2 regions of the Ferrovum sp. PN-J185 genome follow, and region 2 is predicted to be linked to the other one. Evidence: riboswitches for the same ligand, from Rfam matches in the RefSeq annotation. Region 2 holds a riboswitch; the other holds the start of a gene.
The links. A riboswitch is a leader RNA that binds a small molecule or an ion and turns the genes downstream of it on or off. The one in region 2 is predicted to bind cobalamin.
Positions count from the first base shown of each region.

Region 1: linked by a shared signal. The riboswitch ahead of FV185_RS07575 (ribonucleoside-diphosphate reductase subunit alpha) and the one ahead of FV185_RS07850 (TonB-dependent receptor domain-containing protein) in region 2 are both predicted to bind cobalamin.

Region 1 is NZ_LQZA01000003.1:286,695-298,119, reverse strand. It holds gene FV185_RS07605 (SPOR domain-containing protein) at 1-637, shown strand, start outside; gene FV185_RS07600 (CvpA family protein) at 637-1,140, shown strand; gene purF (amidophosphoribosyltransferase) at 1,208-2,731, shown strand; gene FV185_RS07590 (O-succinylhomoserine sulfhydrylase) at 2,737-3,909, shown strand; gene FV185_RS07585 (LysR family transcriptional regulator) at 3,901-4,806, opposite strand; gene metE (5-methyltetrahydropteroyltriglutamate--homocysteine S-methyltransferase) at 4,905-7,199, shown strand; cobalamin riboswitch at 7,252-7,445, shown strand; gene FV185_RS07575 (ribonucleoside-diphosphate reductase subunit alpha) at 7,542-10,331, shown strand; gene FV185_RS07570 (ribonucleotide-diphosphate reductase subunit beta) at 10,354-11,425, shown strand, end outside.
Region 2 is NZ_LQZA01000004.1:18,204-29,628, reverse strand. It holds gene FV185_RS09815 (hypothetical protein) at 1,159-1,293, shown strand; gene FV185_RS07855 (3'-5' exonuclease) at 1,341-2,264, opposite strand; cobalamin riboswitch at 2,346-2,540, shown strand; gene FV185_RS07850 (TonB-dependent receptor domain-containing protein) at 2,681-4,573, shown strand; gene FV185_RS09895 (DUF1289 domain-containing protein) at 4,585-4,770, shown strand; gene FV185_RS07845 (exonuclease domain-containing protein) at 4,712-6,169, opposite strand; gene FV185_RS07840 (peroxiredoxin) at 6,176-6,715, opposite strand; gene FV185_RS07835 (oxygenase MpaB family protein) at 6,909-7,811, opposite strand; gene FV185_RS07830 (hypothetical protein) at 7,876-8,115, opposite strand; gene FV185_RS07825 (TIGR02450 family Trp-rich protein) at 8,115-8,339, opposite strand; gene FV185_RS07820 (sulfite exporter TauE/SafE family protein) at 8,332-9,129, opposite strand; gene FV185_RS07815 (ArsR/SmtB family transcription factor) at 9,129-9,464, opposite strand; gene FV185_RS07810 (efflux RND transporter periplasmic adaptor subunit) at 9,599-10,630, shown strand; gene FV185_RS07805 (efflux RND transporter permease subunit) at 10,642-11,425, shown strand, end outside.

The sequences.
Region 1 (11,425 bases), on a different contig from region 2:
TACCCCACCTCAATCGCTAACGCCGCCTCAGGATGCAACGCTGATTAACAACAAACAAGTGGCAGTGAATAATCAGACAGCATCAACTACTGCTCCTAACCAAACACCCAAAGCTATTACACCTGTAATTAATAACAAACAATCAACTTTTGATGCCAATAAAAAAACAGAACTTGCCACAGTTAAATCCGAATTAAATGATAAGCAAATAACCACTTCTAGTCAGGTTGAGTCTAAAGCGCAGGAGACAGTCCAACAAAAATCAGTTGCCTCGCAATCTAATAGTGAGCAAGAAGCCGCTTTATCCTCTGGAGTATCTCCAACTAGTAAAGCACAACATGACAACCAGCAGAAGACAGGAAAAAATAAAACTGAAGCGAGTTCGTCAGTTGCCAACAACAAAAATAGTAATAAGATTCTACAGTTGGGCCTCTTTAGCGAAGAGTCTCGTGCCAAAATACTTGTTAAAGAAGTGAAGCATCACAATTTACATGCCAAAATTGAAAAAATTAAAATAAAAAACAGTGATCGTTATCGGGTTTATGTAGGGCCATTCTCTTCAAATGAAAAACTTCATAAGACAAAAAAACAATTGAATGATGTTGGCTTTGCTTCACTAGTTAAGGACCACCGCTAGTGAGTATTGAGCATCTTAATTGGATAGATTATGTAGCCATCGGCCTGATTGGTTTATCCACTTTGTTTGGCTTGTTTCGTGGTATGGTTAAAGAGGTAATGGGAATCGTTGGTTGGGTGGCAGCGTTTATACTGGCTAAACTGACTAGTCCAATACTTGCTAATTATTTGATACGTTTTATTGATAACCCTAGCCTGCGTTTGGTTGCTGCTTTTGTCATAGTGTTTATTGTTGTATTAATTATTGTGGCAATTATTTCATCAATGCTTGGTTTTGCTGTGGAAAAAACTGGCTTAGGATCCTTAAACCGTTTATTAGGTGCAACCTTTGGTTTGGTTCGCGGTTACTTCATTTTTCTCATCTTGATCATATTGGCAGGGTTTACCTTACTGCCACAACAGGCTGATTGGCAAACTTCTACGAGTGTTAAGATAGGGCTGTGGGGTGTGTCTCACTTGAAACCTTATCTTCCTCAAGATGTAGCGCAATTTTTTCATTTTTAGTACGTAAATGTGCTGAGTGGAGTAGAATATTAATTCTTCAGAAATAATCTTCGGAGTGTGATTTGGTATGTGTGGAATAGTGGGTATTGTTGCAAAAACTCCAGTTAACCAGTTGCTCTACGATGGTTTACAACTTCTACAGCATCGTGGTCAAGATGCAGCAGGGATTGCTACAGCAGATGGCAGTACCTTTCACATGCACAAAGGGTTAGGTTTAGTTCGTGACGTGTTTCGCACAAGAGACATGAGAAGTTTAACGGGAAACATTGGTATTGGCCATTGCCGTTACCCTACAGCGGGTTCAGCCAAATCCTCCGCAGAAGCACAACCATTTTATGTGAATTCGCCTTTTGGTATTGTATTAGGACATAACGGCAATCTCACCAATTCAGATGAATTAAAAGAAAATTTGTTTGCTCTTGACCGTCGCCATGTCAATACAAACTCTGATTCAGAGGTGCTACTTAATGTACTCGCTCACGAACTTGATGAAGTAGCGAAGGGAAGTCGACTCACCCCCAGTGAAATTTTTTGTGCAGTATCAGGGGTGCATAAACGTTGTCGTGGCGCCTATGCTACTGTCGCGTTGATTGCAGGTCATGGTTTATTGGCTTTTCGTGATCCTTATGGTATCCGTCCTTTGGTGATTGGTACACATATGACAGCAGATGGGCCTGAATATATTTTAGCCTCAGAGAGTGTTGCGCTTGATGCGTTAGGTTTTAAACTATTACGTGATGTTGAACCCGGTGAGGCAATCTTTATTGATGAGTCAGGAGTATTACATCATCAACAATGTGCGCTTAATCCTGAAAAATCCCCTTGTATTTTTGAATACGTCTATCTGGCTCGCCCAGACTCTGTTATTGACGGTATTTCAGTTTATGAAACTCGTTTACGTATGGGCGAGAGTTTAGGGCAAAAGATTCAACACACCGCACCACACTTGAATATTGAAGTGGTGATTCCGATTCCTGATACCAGTCGCCCAAGTGCGTTGCAATTAGCACAGAAATTGAATGTCCCCTATCGCGAAGGGTTTATTAAGAACCGTTACATCGGTAGAACTTTTATTATGCCGGGACAGGCTGAAAGAAAAAAATCAGTCAGACAGAAGCTTAACGCCATTGGAATGGAGTTTGAGGGTAAAAATGTATTATTAGTGGATGACTCGATTGTTCGTGGTACCACTAGCCGTGAGATAGTTCAAATGGCCCGAGACTGTGGCGCACGTCAGGTTTATTTTGCCTCAGCAGCTCCTCCTGTACGTTTCCCGAATGTATATGGTATTGATATGCCAAGCCGTACGGAGTTATTGGCTACCGGACGTACCGATAAAGAAATTGCTCTAGAAATCGGAGCAGATGCTGTGTTTTATCAGGACTTAAATGACTTGATTCGTGATGTGAAGTCACAGGCTACCAATATTGAACGATTTGACTGTTCATGTTTTGATGGGTGTTATATTACAGACGATGTGACTCCTGAGTATCTGGCTAAGATTGAGTCTGCTAGAAAAGACGGGGAAACCAACGCTCAAAAAAAAGTTAATCAACTTGATTTAAACCTCACTATCGCTGAAACCGCTTAACTGCTATGACAGAACCCTATGATTTAGAAACACTGGCTATCCGTTCAGGAATCCATAGAACACAATTTAATGAACATGCTGAAGCATTGTTCATGACTTCAAGCTATATTTTTGATAATGCTCAGCAGGCAGCTGATCGTTTTCAGAACAAAGAACCTGGTTATATTTATTCACGTTTTACCAATCCAACTGTTAACGCTTTTCAAGAACGATTAGCTGTCATGGAAGGAGGGGAATGCGCTATTGCTACAGCCAGTGGTATGTCAGCGATACTTACCACCATGATGGGCTTGTTAAAAGCAGGTGACCATGTGGTGGTGTCACAAAGTATTTTTGGTGCTGCTGTTCAGTTATTTACTAATATCTTAGCGCGTTTTGGTATTGAATATACGTTTGTTCCTCTGTCTGATATTAACGGTTGGAAACAGGCGATTAAATCTAATACACGGCTTTTTTATCTTGAAACTCCTTCTAATCCCACTATGGAGTTGGTGGATATTGAAGCGTTATCTGAGGTGAGTAAAAACGCCAACATTCATCTTGTGGTAGATAATTGTTTTTGTACTCCCATACTACAAAGGCCACTTTTACTGGGGGCAGATATTGTTATTCACTCAGCAACAAAATATATTGATGGTCAGGGAAGAGTGTTAGGTGGAGCCATTGTGGGGTCCAAAGCGGTATTAATGGATGGAATTTATTCTTTTTTAAGAACTGCTGGCCCCAGTTTAAGTGCGTTTAATGCATGGATATTGTTAAAAGGGCTCGAAACGTTAAAACTTCGTGTGGAAGCTCAATCTCATGCAGCCCTTGAGCTTGCTAAGTGGCTATCTGATCATCCTCATGTGGCTCGTGTGTTGCACCCAGGATTAAGTTCTCATCCACAATATGATTTGGCTAAAAAACAGCAAACCCATGGGGGGGCGGTGGTTAGTTTTGAAGTCAAAGGTGGGCAAGAAAAAGCGTGGAAAGTAATTGATTCTACTCAATTAATTTCTATTACTGGTAATCTTGGTGACACCAAGACTACCATTACTCATCCAGCAACCACCACTCATGGCAGAATAAGTGCAGAGGCACGTAAGCTTGCAGGTATAAGTGATGGTTTAATTCGTGTTTCGGTAGGATTAGAATCCCTTGATGATATTAAACTCGATTTAAGCCGTGGATTAGATTGATTGCTTATCCAAACGGCTTAATTGGCGAGCAATCGTAAAAAAAGAGTTAACATAGGGTATTGATAGGTCTTCTTTACGAATACCTAAATGTATTTTTTTCATGATCCCCTTTTTGCCTAACTTAACTAATGATAATTGAAGTTTTGGCACATATTCTAATGCCAACCATTTCGGTAGTGCTGTAACTCCTCTTCCATTGGCTACCATTTGTAAGATAATGTCTGTGGTTTCAACAGTCTTGTGTTTGCGAGGCATGATACCTGCTGGCATTAGAAATTGATTGAAAATATCTAATCTTTCAACACTCACAGGATAGGTAATGAGTGTTTCGTTGTTTAGATGTTCTGGGTCAATAAACGGATAATGTGCCAGCTGATGATTATTGGCAGTTACCAACACCTGCTCATAATCAAAGACAGGTTCAAAATACAGTCCCGATTTATACAGAGGATCAGGAGTTACAAGGATATCTATCTCATAACTGAATAGGGCGCCCATTCCCCCAAACTGAAATTTTTGTTTCACATCTACATCCACATCAGGAAGTGATAGTAAGTAGGGGGAAACAACTTTTAATAACCATTGATAGCAGGGGTGACACTCCATGCCAATATGTAATGTCCCTCTCTCCCCCTGTGCGTATTGACGCAATTGATTTTCAGCCATAATGAGTTGAGGTAGCAATCGGTTGGCGATAGACAATAAATATTGCCCTGATTGGGTAAGTTGCAACTGTTTTCCTTCCCTAATCCACAATGTTGTACCCAACTGCTGCTCTAGTTTTTTTATTGAGTGACTTAGAGCTGATTGAGTTAAATGTAATTGTTTGGCGGCAGCAGTTAGCGAGCCACATTGGTCGATTTCTTTTAATATAGCTAAGTGGATACGCTCTAACATATATGAATAAATTTCATTTATTTCTGAAAAAATACCATTTTACTTCATAATTAATTTTATCCAAAATAGTATTTTTTAATAGATAGATTGGATAAAAAATGGTTACAACGCATAATCTTGGTTTTCCTAGAATTGGTCGTCACAGAGAACTTAAGTTTGCTCTTGAGTCGTATTGGCAAGATGGGTCGTCCTTGACTGATCTCATTGCGCTTGGTAGTCATTTAAGACAACAAAATTGGCAGCATCAGGCAGCACTCGATTTTATTCCGGTTGGAGATTTTTCCTTTTACGATAATGTGCTTGATATGACGTTTTTACTGGGAAACTTGCCTGAACGAGTTAAGGAGTTTCAGGGGCATGAGTTAGATAATTATTTTCGTCTAGCACGAGGGCGCTCAAAACAAGCACATCATAATGATATCGGGTGTTGTTCAGGCGTTAAGGCAGGTGAAATGACTAAATGGTTTGATACTAACTATCATTATATTGTTCCAGAATTTACCCGCCAGACCACTTTTGAGTTAAACCCAACAAGAATTTTAAATTTTATTCAAGAAGCAAAACTATCTCATCAAAATATCAAACCAGTAATTATTGGTCCTGTTACTTATTTGGCTTTAGGTAAGGCCAAAGATGATATAAATAAGTTAGATCTGCTTACAAAACTGTTACCAGTTTATGGTGAATTACTTGAACTGTTTATTAATCACGGAATTGAGTGGGTACAGATTGACGAACCCATTTTAGTCACTGAACTTAATTCTGAGTGGCAACATGCCTTTAATATGGCGTACCATCATTTAAAGTTTAGTAAGATAAATATTTTAATCGCTACTTACTTTGGCCAGTTAAAAGATAACTTACATTTAGCCACTAATCTTCCTGTGGCAGGCTTACATATTGATGTTTCTGATAATAAGGATGAGATTATTCCTGTTATTAATTTATTAGCACCTCATAAAATACTTTCTTTAGGCTTAATTAGTGGGAGAAATATTTGGCGTTCAGATTTAAATAGTATTCTTGATTGGTTAGAGCCTATTGCAAAAGAGCTTAAGGAGCGGTTATGGATTGCTCCTTCATGTTCGCTTTTGCACGTTCCAGTGGATTTGGCTAGTGAGGATAAAATGGATGAAGAAATTCGTAGTTGGTTATCCTTTGCTATTCAAAAAATAGAAGAAATTAGATTGTTGGGGAGTGCTATTAACCAGGGGCGTGCAACAGTTCAAGATCAACTAGATATAAATAAAGCAGCTATCGAATCACGACAGTCATCAGATCGTGTTAATAATAGACAAGTTCAAGAGAGAGTAAAAGCTATTCACTCCAATATGGGGCAGCGTAAAAGTAGCCATTCAGTACGTGTCATTAAACAGAATACCATATTAAATCTACCAATTTTTCCAACTACCACTATCGGTTCTTTTCCGCAAACAAATGAGATTCGATCTATTAGAAAGAAGTACAAGTTGGGTGATATCTCTTTTACAGATTATTCATTAGCTATGAAAAGTGAAATAGAGCGCTGCGTAAGAGAGCAAGAGCGTATAGGGCTTGATGTACTTGTTCATGGGGAACCTGAACGAAATGATATGGTTGAATATTTTGGTGAGCAATTGAACGGCTATGTATTTAGTCAAGCAGGATGGGTGCAGTCCTATGGCTCACGCTGCGTTAAACCACCCATCATTTATGGCGATATTAGCCGAGAAAAGGTCATGACTGTAGAGTGGGCTGTCTATGCTCAGTCACTCACCGATAAGCCAATGAAAGGAATGTTAACTGGCCCTGTGACCATGTTAAATTGGTCATTTGTTCGAGATGATCAGCCACGTTCCACCACCTGTAGACAACTTTCATTGGCACTGAGAGACGAGGTTATTGATTTAGAACGTGCTGGTATTAAAGTAATTCAAATAGATGAAGCAGCTTTAAGAGAGGGACTCCCTCTACGCAAAGCGCTATGGCAGGATTATTTATCTTGGGCAATAGAGTGTTTTAGAATTACTGCCAATGGTGTAGAGGATGAAACGCAAATTCACACTCATATGTGTTACTCCGAATTTAATGACATTATGGAGGCGGTGGCGAGAATGGATGCAGATGTTATTACCATTGAAACGTCACGTTCAGATATGGAATTATTAGACGCCTTTGACCATTTTAACTATCCCAATCAAATTGGTCCGGGCGTGTATGACATTCATACCCCCAATACCCCAAATAGTGTAGAAATTACTCAGTTAATGAAAAAAGCCGCACAGCGCATCCCATTACATAATTTATGGATTAATCCTGATTGCGGCTTAAAAACAAGAAAGTGGGATGAGGTTATTCCTGCCCTTGAAAATATGATGAAAGCAGCTTATGAGCTCAGGCAGAACATGAATTAACAAATATTTAACACAATATGTTGTGTTTTTTGTTGACTTTTACCCCGAATATTGTGTTTAATAGCTAAACGGTTTGTAAGAGTAGTTCTTACAATTAAAAGGGAACAAGGTGTGATACCTTGGCTGCCCCCGCAACTGTAATTGGCGAGTACTTTCTCCTTTCTATACCACTGGATAACTCTGGGAAGGTTTGAGTAAGTATTAGGACCCAAAAGCCAGGAGACCTGCCGTATTTCTAAACAACAAAAAATGGGGCGGGGTGTCCTCTGGTTGAATAATTTTGTTATTCCTTGTTTGCTTACGCAAAAACCACAGTCATCGCGCCTACCTTAGGGAGGCTAAGTGGATACCAATATTTCTCAAGATGTAAATCTAGAACAAGCTGCTAATCTTTATCAAGTTGTTCGACGTTCGGGTGATGTGGTTAGTTTTCAGGCAGATAAAATTAATGTTGCAGTACATAAAGCATTTATCGCTGTACATGGAGAAACTGCTCAACTGTCTAGTTCTGTAAGGCAACAGTGTAAACAGCTTACTGAACAAGTCATCTCTACTTTGCTGCGTCGTCAACCTCTAGGTGGAACAGTACATATTGAGACCATTCAAGATCAAGTTGAATTGGCATTAATGCGTTCAGGTGAGCATGATGTGGCTCGAGCTTATGTGTTATATCGCGAAAAACGTGCTCAAGAACGCGCCAAAACCCAACCATCTCATGATGTAACAATTCATGTTAAGGAGGGAAATAACACAAAACTATTAGATATCGATTGGTTAACAAGTATGGTAAGTGAAGCGTGTCATGGTTTGCATGATGTTGAGCCATCACTCATCGTTAACCAAACTTTACGCGATTTATATGATGGCATTTCATATATTGAATTAGAAAAAGCGTTAATCATGTCTTCTAGAAGTCTCATTGAACGTGAGCCTCAATATAATTATGTCACTGCGCGATTATTACTTAAACAAATTCAGCGCGAAGTATTAGGACAGACTGCCAATGATAAAGAGGTTGAATTATCTACTCGACAATATTTCAGTCAGTTTATAAAGAAAGGCATTGAAGCAGAGTTATTAGACCATAAGTTAGCTGAATTTGATTTAACCATATTGGCTAACGCCATTGATATCAAAAGAGATCGTCAATTTGGTTATCTCGGTTTACAGACATTATATGATCGTTACTTTTTGCATATTAATGAACAACGCATTGAACTACCGCAAATCTTTTTCATGAGAGTGGCGATGGGGCTAGCTCTTCAAGAGATTAACCGTGAGGAGAAGGCCATTGAGTTTTATCATCTACTCTCATCCTTTGACTTTATGAGCTCAACTCCAACCTTATTTAATAGTGGAACCAAACATTCTCAATTGTCCTCTTGTTACCTTACTACGGTACAAGACGATTTAAATAGTATTTTTGACAATATAAGAGAAAACGCACTACTACAAAAGTATGCAGGCGGTCTTGGTAATGATTGGACACCTGTCCGGGCTTTGTCTTCACGTATAAAGGGAACCAATGGTAAAAGCCAAGGGGTGATTCCCTTTTTGAAAGTAGTTAATGATACTGCTGTTGCAGTCAATCAAGGTGGGAAGAGAAAGGGTGCTGTGTGTGGATATCTTGAGACTTGGCATCTTGATATCGAAGAATTTCTTGATTTAAGAAAGAATACTGGGGATGATCGTCGACGTACGCACGACATGAACACCGCCAATTGGATTCCTGACCTATTTATGAAGCGTGTTGATCAAAACCAAGATTGGACGTTGTTTTCTCCGTCCGATGTGCCTGATTTACATGATAAGTATGGTAGAGCATTTGAAGAAGCGTATCTGCGTTATGAGAGTAAGGCTGACAGCGGTGAAATTACTTTGTTTAAGAGGGTGTCTGCAGTTCAATTATGGCGTCGAATCCTGTCTATGTTATTTGAAACAGGTCACCCATGGATTACTTTTAAAGATCCCTGTAATATTCGTTCTCCCCAGCAACACGTAGGTGTAGTACATAGTTCTAACTTATGTACAGAAATCACACTAAATACATCAGACACAGAAACAGCAGTATGTAACTTAGGCTCGGTTAATTTACTACAACACATCAAACCAGTTGACGGAATATTGACCGTTGACGAGGAGAAGTTAAGAAAAACAATTAAAACAGCAATGCGTATGTTAGATAACGTTATTGATATTAATTTCTACGCAGTAGCAAAAGCGAGAAATTCTAATGTACGACATCGTCCTGTTGGACTAGGTATTATGGGTTTTCAGGATATGTTACACGCTATGCGTATCCCATATGCTTCAAATCAAGCTGTTGAATTAGCTGACTCAACAATGGAACAGGTTTGCTTTTACGCTTATCTGGCGTCAACTGAGTTGGCAGCTGAACGTGGAGCTTATTCTAGCTTCAAAGGAAGTTTATGGGATAGAGGTATATTGCCACTCGATACGCTTACTATGCTGGAACAAGAGCGTGGTGGATATCTTGAAGTTGATCTCAGTACTCGACTGGATTGGTCAATAGTAAGACAAGCTATTGCACAACACGGAATGCGTAATTCTAATTGTGTGGCTATTGCCCCTACTGCAACCATTTCAAATATTGTTGGTGTATCAGCAAGTATTGAACCTGATTATCAGAATCTCTATGTAAAATCCAATCTCTCAGGCGAATTCACTGTTGTTAATGAGTCATTGGTTAATGATTTAAAACAAAGAGGATTGTGGGATGAGGCGATGATTGCGGATATCAAATACTATGATGGCTCATTAAGTCAAATAGAAAGAATTCCGCAAGATTTAAAAGAGCTATACGCCACAGCCTTTGAGGTTGATCCCAAATGGTTAATTGAAGCTGCTGCACGCCGACAAAAATGGATTGATCAGGCACAATCTCTCAACCTCTATTTTGCAACACCCAGTGGAAAAAAACTAAACGAAATCTATGTCTTGGCATGGTTACGTGGTTTGAAGACAACCTATTACTTACGTTCATTAGGTGCTAGTGCAGCAGAGAAATCTACTGGACAAGGAGGGGAACTCAACGCAGTTAAAATTCAACCGCAAGAAACGGAAATCAAACAGTGTTTGATTGATGATCCCACCTGTGAAGCTTGCCAATAATAAAATTAAAAGGACTATAATAATGCTGGTATTTGAAGACGAAATTCAATTAGGTAATCAAATTAATTCAGATGTAAAAGAAGTAAATCAAGACCATGTAGCTGTCAACAAACCTATTTTACATACTGCTGCAAATCAGTCATCTCACACAGGACGTGTAGCTGTGGCTGAGAAAAGAGCCATCAATGGACAAACAGATGTGAACCAACTGGTTCCATTTAAATACCATTGGGCCTGGGAGAAATACCTTGCAGGCTGTGCAAATCATTGGATGCCTCAAGAAATTTCAATGAGTCGCGATATCGCGCAATGGAAAGAAAATGGGGTATTGTCAGAAGATGAAAAATTAATTGTTAAACGTAATTTAGGGTTCTTTGTTACAGCTGACTCTTTGGCTGCCAATAATATTGTATTAGGTACTTATCGCCATATTACTGCTCCTGAATGTAGACAGTATTTGTTAAGACAGGCTTTTGAGGAGGCGATTCATACTCATGCCTACCAATACATTGTTGAAAGTTTAGGATTGGATGAATCTGAGATTTTTAATGCTTACCATGAAGTGTCGAGTATTCGTGAAAAAGATCAGTTTTTAATACCTTTTATAGAAACCTTAACCAATCCTGATTTTAAAACAGGCACACCTGAGGCAGACCAGCAACTTCTTTTATCATTAATTGTATTTGCCTGCATGATGGAAGGATTGTTTTTCTATGTTGGTTTTGTACAGATTTTAGCATTAGGGCGTCAAAATAAAATGCAAGGTGCTGCAGAACAATACCAATATATTCTGAGAGATGAATCCATGCATTGTAACTTCGGGGTGGATTTGATTAATACAATCAAATTGGAAAACCCCCATTTATGGACTGAATCCTTTAAGAATGAAGTGAAAGAGTTAATGCAAAAAGCGGTAGAACTGGAATACCGTTATGCAGAAGACACAATGCCGCGTGGGGTATTGGGTTTAAATGCACACATGTTTAAAGAGTACCTCCGTTTCATAGCCAATCGACGATTACAGCAAATTGGTATTGATGCTTTATTTCCTGGAGCAACCAATCCTTTTCCTTGGATGAGTGAAATGATTGACT
Region 2 (11,425 bases):
TGGCATGCTTGCTGAGCGTTTGTTATTGCATGATCAGCGATCAGAGCCATTTTGCAAAGCAGGATGCCCGTTTTATGTCTGTTCTGTCCGGTTTTTTCTAAATGCACTGTTGGGGATGTCAACCATCTTGACCCGATGACTGGGCTTCCCTCCATTACAAACTCCTTTCATGTTAACACTCTTAATGAAAGTGTCCGTTTTATTGAGGGAAGCCCAAGTTATCGTTTTTACTCAAAACGTGCACTTTTATAATGAAATTGTGCATTTGTGATCGTTTTTGCACGTGACATCTTCTTTTCTGTCCGAAAAACGTATACAAATTTCGGACAGAATAAGCTTCTACAGAAGTTCAAAAGTGACTGTGGACTTTTGCGTCAAGTTGAACGATTCACCTGACAGCAGAGAAGGGCGCCAGAATATGTACTGGATTAGACCGGAATACACGCTTTATCACTCAGTCTGATAATAAGTTTCAATCTTTACTTTCAGGGTGATAAACTTTTTTCATGCTTGCATCTTCAAAGCTTTCAATGTCAACAAGTCGATACATTACGCGACCACAAATTTTCAAATAGGCAGGTCCGATGCGATCGCTTCGCCAACGCTCTAAAGTAGCCTCGGCTACTTACCACCGTACAGAAAGTTGTTTTTGGTTTAAGGAATGACAGCCATCGGGATTTCCTTTTTGGCTGGTTAAAAACCAATGAACGCTTCTTTAAAAAGTGAAGTCAAGTTGTTGTGGGCTATGACTCGATTGTGATTTACGGAATCGAACCCCCGTCCGTAATTTTTCATGAGCTTTTTATAAATAAAAAAACCACCCTCCAAGCCTTGAATTCATTGGACTTTGCGGCTTCCTACTAAAACCGGGAAGCCCTATTAATGGTCTTTCTTGAATCGTTTGCTGTTGGCGGCGACCCCACCGCCAACAACACCGATTTCCTCCCCCCGTTAATGATGTAGAGCCTGATGGAGACCCTCAAGGCCTAGAGCCATTATCTACCGGTATTCCCTGTCAAAGACTGATAACAAACAATTGTTTTTGTACAAGATAGTATTGAAACAAAATGCAACTAATTACTTTAACTTTTTGAAAATATTAGTGTAAAATTCAATTAAGTTGTTGTTTATTTATAATTATTATTTAGGGAGCTAATTATGAAGTATATTCTTATCTTGCTTGTTATTTTAGTTGCGATTTTCTCAGCCTACATGTTAAATAACAATGCAAAAGCAGCCTCTTTAACTCCAGGCAGCCATCAAGGCACTACTCAAATTAGCGTAAGCCGATAATTACAAAGTAACCAGTTTTAAAAGGATGTGATAAATCACATCCTTTTTTATTGCCTTAAAAATCTCTGCATAATATCTTTAAGCGGTTTATATCTTTCTCTGGCTGTTAAGGGAGTAAAAACAGGGTTTCTACAACCAGCCTCTTTTAGAAATTCAAGTTCGCTATCTAAATCCTCAGTTTGTATATACCAAGATTTTTTGATTTCGCTTGATCCTTCAAACCATTTATATCCTCTGGCTTTAGCTAAATTTTTATTATCAAAGGGAAGGTCGATGGCTTGTATGTGCCATAATTTTTTTCTGGCTGAATTGATTAATAAAGACAAAGCGGTAGTACTCATGTCTGGGGTGGATTGACTAAGTAACATCATTAACATGTCTACGTCAGCACGAGCACGATGTGCGTCATGAAACAAATTAAAACGAAAACCCAAATAATCTAATTTACTACTTTTAGTTGCCCAAAGATCCCAAGGGATTTCATGAAGCGAACAACCAAAATGCATTTGACTAAATAGTGGATAGCGCGCCTCTAAAAATCCTCTATCAAAACTGGCGTTATGGCAAATGATTAAACTAACCCCGTCTAGCACTTTATCAATTTTATTTTCATCAATTTTTTCCCCTTTTACCATGTCATCACTAATTCCAGTAAGTCTTGTCACTTCATGAGGGATGGGAAACTCAGGATCCTCTAAGCTATCGTATCGACTAATTACTCGGTATAAATGCCCACTATTTTTACCATACTCACAAGTAGCAATTGATAAATCTATAATACGATCACCTTCATCAACTTTTAATCCTGTGGTTTCTGTATCAATAACTGCAAGTCGCCCAATCGGTTCATCTGACGGTGCGTTTTCAAATTGATGAAAGTCAGTTATGTTTAGTCGTGTCAAAACACGATAATTAGAATCGGCTTTTACAATTTCTAATGCGCTATTAATATCCACAGTAATTACATCCAAATAAACAATAAGTTATTGTAATGAGTTTTTATTAGTCTTGGATTAATAAAAAAATAATTTTTTACTTTTTATCTTTTTTGGTAATATGTTTGAACTTATGGTGCTCATTTAATTATGAGTTAAACGGGAAACACTAACCAAACGTGTGCTGCCCCCGCAACGGTAAGTGAATGTAAAGCTTTCTTTACTACGGACTTGATACCACTGTATTTTTTATGGGAAGGTAAATTCCTTAAGTTCACTAGCCCGGATATCGGCCATAAGATGGTGGAGTAACGCGGACGGGGACCTTCGCTGATACTGAGTGAACAGCCTTTCCCATTGTCTTCTCATTATCTATCGATTTGTCTTTTTAATCCCATACTCTTTAAGAGACTAAGGTCACGTGGGCGTGACTGATTGCTTAGGGATTTATTATGTTTTTTTCTACTCGTACTCGTTTAGTAAAGAGTACTCAATTAATTTCAAGTTTTCTTTTGTTGATAGTTAGTTTTAGCTCTATCGCTGATACGCAAAACAATAATTCTGTACAAATTGATCCTGTCATAGTGACAGCTGATATGATACCAAAGCCTAGCTCACAGGTTATTCAAGATCATCTTTATATTAGTAATGAACAAATTCGCGCTGCAGGACAGCAAAGTTTAGCTGAATTACTTCAGCAACAAGCGGGTTTTCAAGTTGCCACTTTCGGTGATGCTGGGAATACTGCTTCTGTTTTTACACGTGGAACAAACGGTAATCATACTTTGTTGTTGGTCGATGGCGTACGAGTTGAGTTGACTAGTACTGGAGGAGGTATTTGGAACTCAATACCTTTATCCATGATTGATCATATTGAAGTCATCTATGGGCCAGAGAGTATATATTATGGCGCTGATGCTGTTGGTGGTGTTGTTCAAGTTTTTACAAAACAAGGAAATGGTGCCCCATCGGTAAGTGCAATGGCCGGTTATGGTAGTTATGGAACCAGCATGTCTCAAGCATCGATAAGCGGTTCTACTCAGTCAACACATTCTGTTAAATATTCTTTTGGTGTCACACAAGAAAACTCCTCTGGGTATAACACGGTGTCACAGGCGAATCCTTATGGCTATGTGACTGGAGCAACTGGCTATCAAAGACAAGGAGCCTATGGGACATTAAGTGAAATGATAGCCCAAGGTCATGAGATCGGAATTCATTTTCTTGCTGTTAGGGATTCTTATTTAAGTCCTAATAGCGGTGAGTTTGATAAATCACAAAATAATACGACTAATTTATCGTTTTTTACTCATGATCAAATAACTTCAAATTGGTATAGTAATTTTACTGTTGCCTATAATGCCAACTTTTTTCAATACTTTACGATAGCAACACCTTCTAATGACAATACTTTTACGCCGTCATATGATTACAAGTGGGATAACAATTACACTTTTGGTTTGGATTCATTGCAAGTTATTGCAGAACATCGTTCACAATATTTGAATGGTCAGTTTACTCCTGCATATGATTATTGTACAAATTGCTCATTAAATCTAAATCGAAATATTGATTCTTTAGCAACTATTTATCACTTACATAGTGGGCAGCATTCCCTAGATGTTGGGGTTAGAGCGGATGGATATTCAGGTTATGGAAGTAAGTTAACTGGGAGCGCTACTTATGGATACCAAATTACAAATTCCATTAAAACTCATTTAGGAGCTGGTACCGCATTTGCTGAACCCACTTTTTATGAACTGTATTATCCAGGATATCAGAACCCTAATTTGGCACCTGAATACTCAAAAAATATTGAATGGGGTATTAACTATGATGATCATCACCAATCTTTTGGTATAGTTTTATATCAAAACGATATTTCAAACTTGATTCAAGCTGATCCTAATACATTCATTTCTTATAATATAGGAAATGCGAAAATTCAAGGCGCCACAATTTCAGCTCAAAAATATATTGGATCATTTAATTTCCATGGCTCAATGGATTTTCTAAATCCGGTTGACCGTAATACAGACTTAGTATTACCACTAAGAGCTGAAGAAGTTGGACGTGTAGGAGTTGATTACGCATTAGAAAAGCTAAAATTAGGTGCTAATTTAATTGCTTCAAGTAGACGTTACGGTGCAGAATCACTTTCTGCTGGGTTGAGCCAGCCAATAGGTGGTTATCAAATGTTTAGCCTAAATGGTTCTTATCAAGTTACTAAACAATGGTCTTTATTTGGACGTTGGGATAACGTAACCAATATGCCGTATCAGTTACAGTATGGTTATAACACACCAGGATCCAACGTGTTTTTTGGTGTTCGCTACGATCAATAACGAATATAGTTATGATTCCATCACCTTGTATTAACGTATGCCAAGTAGATCCCCCAACGGGGATTTGCTTGGGTTGCGGGAGAACAATTCAGGAGATTACTAACTGGGTTGTATTAAAAGATGAAGAAAAAGAACGTGTTATTCATCAATCACAGATTCGTCTAGATAATCTTCTGTTTGGTGATGAATCGAATTAGTATTTGGTAAGACAATGATCTCTGATGATTTGAAAATAAATTTGATGAGTATTTTGTAAACATCATAATCAAAAATCACCTCTCTTCGAGAACTATTGGCCTCCAATGCATCTTGATAGGAGCTATATGTTCCAAAGTATGCCCATTGATCAATGAGATGGAAATCTGAATAAGAATGGTTGCTTTCTTTAATGACTATAGCGTTAGCCCATTTCCAATTTTGCAATCTTATTCTTTCAAGAGCCATTTGAACTTTTAAATCATGATGGACCATGTCTTCCTTGCCACAACATGCTCCATGACATTTGTTAATTTGCGCTCTAAAACAGGCTTTCCCTTTTACATGCTTATCTATGCCAAGAACGGCTAGGCATAGTCCATGAGCATCTGCGATTGCTCTTAATGTATCAAGTGCTTTTTTGCGAGTTTGAAATACACCAAAATAATTGTCTGATTGTGAAAAATTAATTTCATCAGTATTTTTAATTTCTAATATATTTTTATCATGTACTGTATTCCATTGCCAAGAGCACAGTTGCTGTTGACGTCTGAGTCGATGATTATGTATGGGATTTAACTCTTTAATTAGTTTTGCTTCAAGTAATAGGGCACCTAGTTCACCAACGGTATTATGATGTTCGATTCTTTTTATTTGTTGAGAAAGTCGTAATTCTTTGTGGTGTTTATGATCTGAATTGAAATGGGATAGGACGCGTTCTCTTAAATTGATACTTTTCCCTATATAGATTGGTAAATCATTTTCCCCATAAAATAGGTATACCCCAGGACTATCAGGTAGCGAGTCTATTTCATATTCATCAACTCCTGGCGGTAGAGAGGGCTTTTTTGTTACTTTTTGTATTGCTTGTGTAAGCAGTTCTTCTGAGAAATTTTCTTTTACATGAGTAAGAAAATAAGCTACAACTTTGGCATCATTCAACGCTCTGTGACGATCTGTTATGTCGATTCCCAGTCGCTCAATAATGCTATCAAGATTATGTTTAAAGTGGTGTGGATAGAGTTGTCTTGATAAACGAACAGTACATAATGTGTTTTCTTTGAAATAAATGCCACATTTCAAAAACTCTTGTTTTAAAAAAGCGTAATCAAAACGTACATTATGTGCTATAAAAACTTTATCTTTTAAAATCGTTAATAATTCATCTGCAATATCTGAGAATAATGGAGCTTCTTGTACCATTTCATTTGAAATTCCTGTTAACCGACTAATAAAAGGAGGGATAGGAGTCTCAGGGTTGATTAGGCTATGCCATTCACGACTTGAGCCATTTGGGAGTAGTTCTACAATACCAATTTCTGTAATTCTATCTTTGAGTGGATTTGCTCCAGTTGTTTCAAGATCGATACAGATTAGATTGTTCTGCCAAAAACGGCTCATTTGCATTTATTTTTGATTAACCAATTGATTTAAGTCAGCGATAACCTCTTTGGGATTCTCGCCAGCGTCAACGCTTTCATATACTTTTGCAATTTTTCCAGCGGGGTCAATGATAAAGGTGTTTCTTTTGGCTATTTTATAACCAAGAAGATTTCTTTCTGAACCATATGATCTTGAAATACTTCCGTCTTTATCAGCTAACAGAGGAAAGGGTAAATGATGATTGGCTGCAAATTCAGCATGACTTGTAGCGTCATCAATACTGACACCTATTACTACTCCTCCTAATTTTTTAACTTGATTGAAGTCATCTCGATAGGCACACGCTTCTGTGGTGCATCCTGGAGTCTCATCTTTGGGGTAAAAATAGAGCACTACCCATTTACCACGATAATTAGACAAGCTTTGTAATTGGTTGTGTTGGTCTATCACTTTAAAGTCAGGTGCCATTTGTCCTACAGTGGGCATGTCATTAGCTGAGGCTGTTCGTGAAAAGAGAAGACCTAAGCCAATTAAAGTCAATAACGACATTAGAATTAATTTCATGTTTTTCTCCAATTTATAATTCATCAATTATTTTAACTAACAGTTATTTCAAGGTTCTTTATCAAATTCAATATCAATGAGCAGTATTTAAATACTAAACTTTCATTTTTATTTATATTATGACTGTCATTATTTCATACTCCGTAATCTAAGATTGCTTTTGTACAGGGAGAATGTTTTAAAAATTTTCTGCTTATTTATATGAATAAGGTATGTTTATTTTGAGCCATGGTGCAGTCATTCCTAACCGCTGATAGGAATGAGCCGCTATTCCATTTCTAAGTGCATAACGTACCGGTTTTGCTATTGCTAATATGGTTGCGTCTAATAATTTTTTTTGTATCAACGTGGGTGGCATAATGCCTATTAGAGGATAAACCCAATTAGGTAAGTTGTAAAAACCTGCTTTTACGATTAAAGATAATAGTGGTTTACCTAATAGATGTGTTGGAAAGTGATGAAGTAAATCAATAACTGTTTCAACACGTTTTGTCATTCTTAATTCTTGGCGATAGATATTAATTGTTTCTATAGTAGATGACAGAGTAACGGGTAAATCTGTTCCTCCTAATAAATGACCAATTTGAGCAATTTCTAAAAAATATTGGTTTTGTTTTGAAATACTCATTTGAGGGTCACGGTAACGAAGGTGACTATTTAGAAAACAAAAGCTTTCTGTAATATGTACCCATTTTAAAAGATGTGGGTCATTAGCTTGATAGCTTATTCCTTGGTCATCAATACCCGTTACCTTGTCGTGAATCCGTTTGACACGTTCAATTGCTGATAAGGCCATTTCTGTCGAGCCATAGGTGGTTGCTGCAATAAATTGAGCCGTACGCCCTAGACGACCTGGTAAATTCTCTTTGAATGTTGAATGATCCCACACCCCTGCCATTGCTTGCGGGTGAAGTGCTTGCATAATTAGAGAGCTAATGCCGCCGATCATCATACTAATAAAATCAGCATGTACTTGCCAGATAACACTATTTGGACCAAAAAGACCTGGATCACCTGGAGGAATAAGATAATCTTGAACAGTTGTCGATGATTTGACTGTTCGTCTTATTGATTGACGGATTATTTCATCCCACATAAACCATATCTTACTAAACTCTAATTTATGATAGAAAGAGATTCGAGTAATTAGTTCCCAGTAACTATTCTTTGAGCTTATTTATCGATGTAATTGCTGCCGAAAAAATAGGTTCTGTTAATCCGAGAGAATCTTTAATGAATTCTCTATTGTTTTCTAAAAGAGAGAGTACCTCGGGTACTGTTGAGCAATGTTCAAGTTGAGTTTTTATTTGTAATATTTTAGGTAGATGCCAGAGAGAAGGAGTTTTGTTACTTTGTTGAAAAGCCTTTTCTAAAATTAATTTAATCTGTTCTTTTTGCATTAACGCCATCCTGGTAGCCAGTTATCAGTGTTTTTTAATTCTTGCCAATCCATTTGCCATTGACGGTGATTAATTAACGCTTCCATAACTATTTTGTCTGGTATTAAATGGTCTTTGTCTATGTATATGACTTGAATAACCATATGATGTTTTTCTTTATTAGTGGGGTAAACCGCTGTCCATTTACTAAGTAGCAGTTTTTTACTATTAATATTGTTAGCCATGATGATGGATTAATTGTACAGTAAGACTAATAGCACTGATTAAACAAATCATACTAAAGAGTCGTCTCAGAATTATTTCATTAATTAAAGGAGCGATTATTCTACCTATTGCCATTGTGATAAGTGCGCCAGCTAAAAAGGGAACAGCAAGCTGACGATTAAAATTACCCATAGCACTCCATTGTAATACGCTTCCAGTTGAAACCAAGGCAAGGACCATTAATGAGGTGGAAGTCACTGAGTGTACATTTAGTGGAGTATGTTTTTTTAAAGCAGGAACCAATACAAAGCCACCGCCAACACCTAATAAACCAGATGTAAAACCAAGTAGTATCCCTAATTTACTCATTGTCATTAGACATTTAAAATCCCATCGAAAACGACCTGTTTGTTGATCAATTTGGCAGGGGAAGTCTTTATCAATATTAAGGTGTTTAATAAAAGCGTAACGATAAGCTTGGTAAAGTAAGAGTAAGATAAATAAGAGTTTCAAAACCGCTTTTGGAATAAGTTGAGCAGTTTCAATACCAAAAGGAGTAATAAGCAAGCCTATAGCAGTAATTAAAAAAGCTGCACGATAACGTACGATTCCTTGTTTTAGTCCTATTATCATGCCGATCCATGATGCAGCAGCAACGCCTATTAAAGACAAAGGAGCGGCTGTGACGACATTCAGATTTAAAAAGAGAACGAGTAAGGGGGTAGCGATAATACCACCACCTGCACCGGTTAGCCCTAGAATAAGCCCTGTTGTGCCACCAAGTAGTGCGGTGAGAATTACTAGTTCCATCAGTTAGTTGTTGAACAAACTGGATTATGATTGGTTTTACAAAACTGCTCTTGAAGTGTTTGCATGACCGCCAGTGATTCGTTGCTAGAGATGGAGTAATAAATGAATTTACCATCACGCCTGGTTTTTACTAACCCTTCTTCACGTAATACGCCAAGTTGCTGTGAGAGGGTGGGTTGCTTAATATCAAGCGAGTTTTCTAATTCACTGACGCTACATTCTCCTTCAGCAATTTTACAAAGTAAAATTAAGCGATCAATATTAGACAATACTTTAAGTAGTTGTGTGGCTCTACCTGCCGCTTCATACATCTGTCCGAAATCGATTTTGTCCATATTCTTAATTTTACCCTTAAAGAAGAATTTGAATAATGATTATAGTAGTTGACAGTATAGCAAAAAACATTATATAAATGTAAATAATGTAATTTAATATAATATATTTAAGTAAAGTGATTAGGGAGTAATTAATGCAAAAATTTAATAAAATTAGAGGGTTAGCTTTTTTAAGCTGTTTATTTCTCTCATTTTCAGTCCTTGCAGACACCCAAAATCATAATAATAACGGTACCTCACTGAACCCGTTTGATGCTCAAATTGAGTCAGTTAATCATGCCGATATAGCAGCACAAGTATCAGGTAGAGTGACTAATATAAAAGTGACCGCTGGTGAAAAAGTAAAAGTAGGTCAAATTCTATTAACTCTCGAATCCACAAGTGCACAGCAACAAGCAATAGCCAGTGAGGCACAAATAGCCGCAGCTAATGCTGATTTAGAATTGGCACAAAAAGATTATCAAAGACAAGAGGCGCTGTTTAAACAAGATTACATAAGCCAAGCAGCTCTTGATCGTGCGAAAACAAAGTTAGAAGCAGCCAAAGCTCAAGCTAGAGCCACCTCATCTTTAGCTAAGTCTGCTAGAGCGCAGTCTGATTTATATGTTATAAAAGCCCCCTTTTCTGGTGTAATAGCTGAAATACCAGTTAATCTAGGTGATATGGCTATGCCAGGTAAAATACTGGTAAGTCTTTATGATCCCGAGCATTTACGTGTTAGTGCTTCAGTTCCAGAAAGAGCAGTAAATAAAGAGTTAACTGTTAAACAATTAAAAATTGAAGTTCCTTCTTTAACTCAACAGGAACATTGGCTTAATCCTCAAACTCTTCATTTATTCCCAACGGTGGATAGTCAATCACATACGGTTTTATTACGTATAAATATTGATCGTAATACCGCAGATATCAAACCAGGTTTGTTTGCGCGTGTATGGTTACCAACAAAATTATCTGTGCCTAATCGTATAGTAGTTCCCTTAACTGCCATTGTAGAACGAGGTGAATTAACTGGTGTATATGTTAAAAACGAAAAAGGTGAACCTCTATTAAGACAAGTACGATTAGGTCGTCAGTGGGGTAATGAAGTTGAAGTGATATCAGGATTAAGTTCTACAGATGGATTAATCGAAAATGCCCAATCTCTCTCATTTAAAAACGGTCAATGAGGGACGAATAAATGACTAAACCACTTGGACTATCAGGACGAATAGCACATTACTTCCAAAGTGCACAAATTACCCCGTTACTGGCATTAGTTGCATTATTACTGGGTATTTTTGCCTTAATTGTAACTCCTCGTGAAGAAGAGCCACAAATCAACGTCACCATGGCTAATGTGTTAATCCCATTCCCTGGTGCCTCTGCTAAAGATGTCGAGCAAATGGTTTCTACTCCAGCAGAACAAGTGCTATCACAAATCCAAGGTATTGAACACGTATACTCCATTTCTCGTCCTGGTATGTCAATTATTACAGTGCAGTATAAAGTAGGAGTCCCGCGGATTGAGGCATTAGTTAGGTTGTATGATACGGTTAATGCTAATGCAGACTGGCTCCCTTCAGGTTTAGGGGTATTACCACCCATCATTAAACCAAAAGGAATCGATGATGTTCCTATTGTGGCTTTGACTTTATATAGCAAAGATCCTCATATTGGCAGTTATGATTTAGAAAGAGTTGCACATAGCATTGAGGTGGATATTAAACGTGTGGCGGGCACCAGAGAGGTTAAAACTATTGGTGGACCTGGACGTGTTGTAAATATACAAGTTGATGCGGCTCGATTAAACAGCGCAGGCCTTACTATAAGTGATTTACAAAGAACATTAGCCTCTGCAAATGTGGGTGCACCTTTAGGTCATTTATTAATTAATAATCAATCTATTCAATTAGAAACAAGCAACTTCCTAACTAATGCCCAAGACGTGTCACAGTTAATTGTTGGGGTACATGGAGGACGTC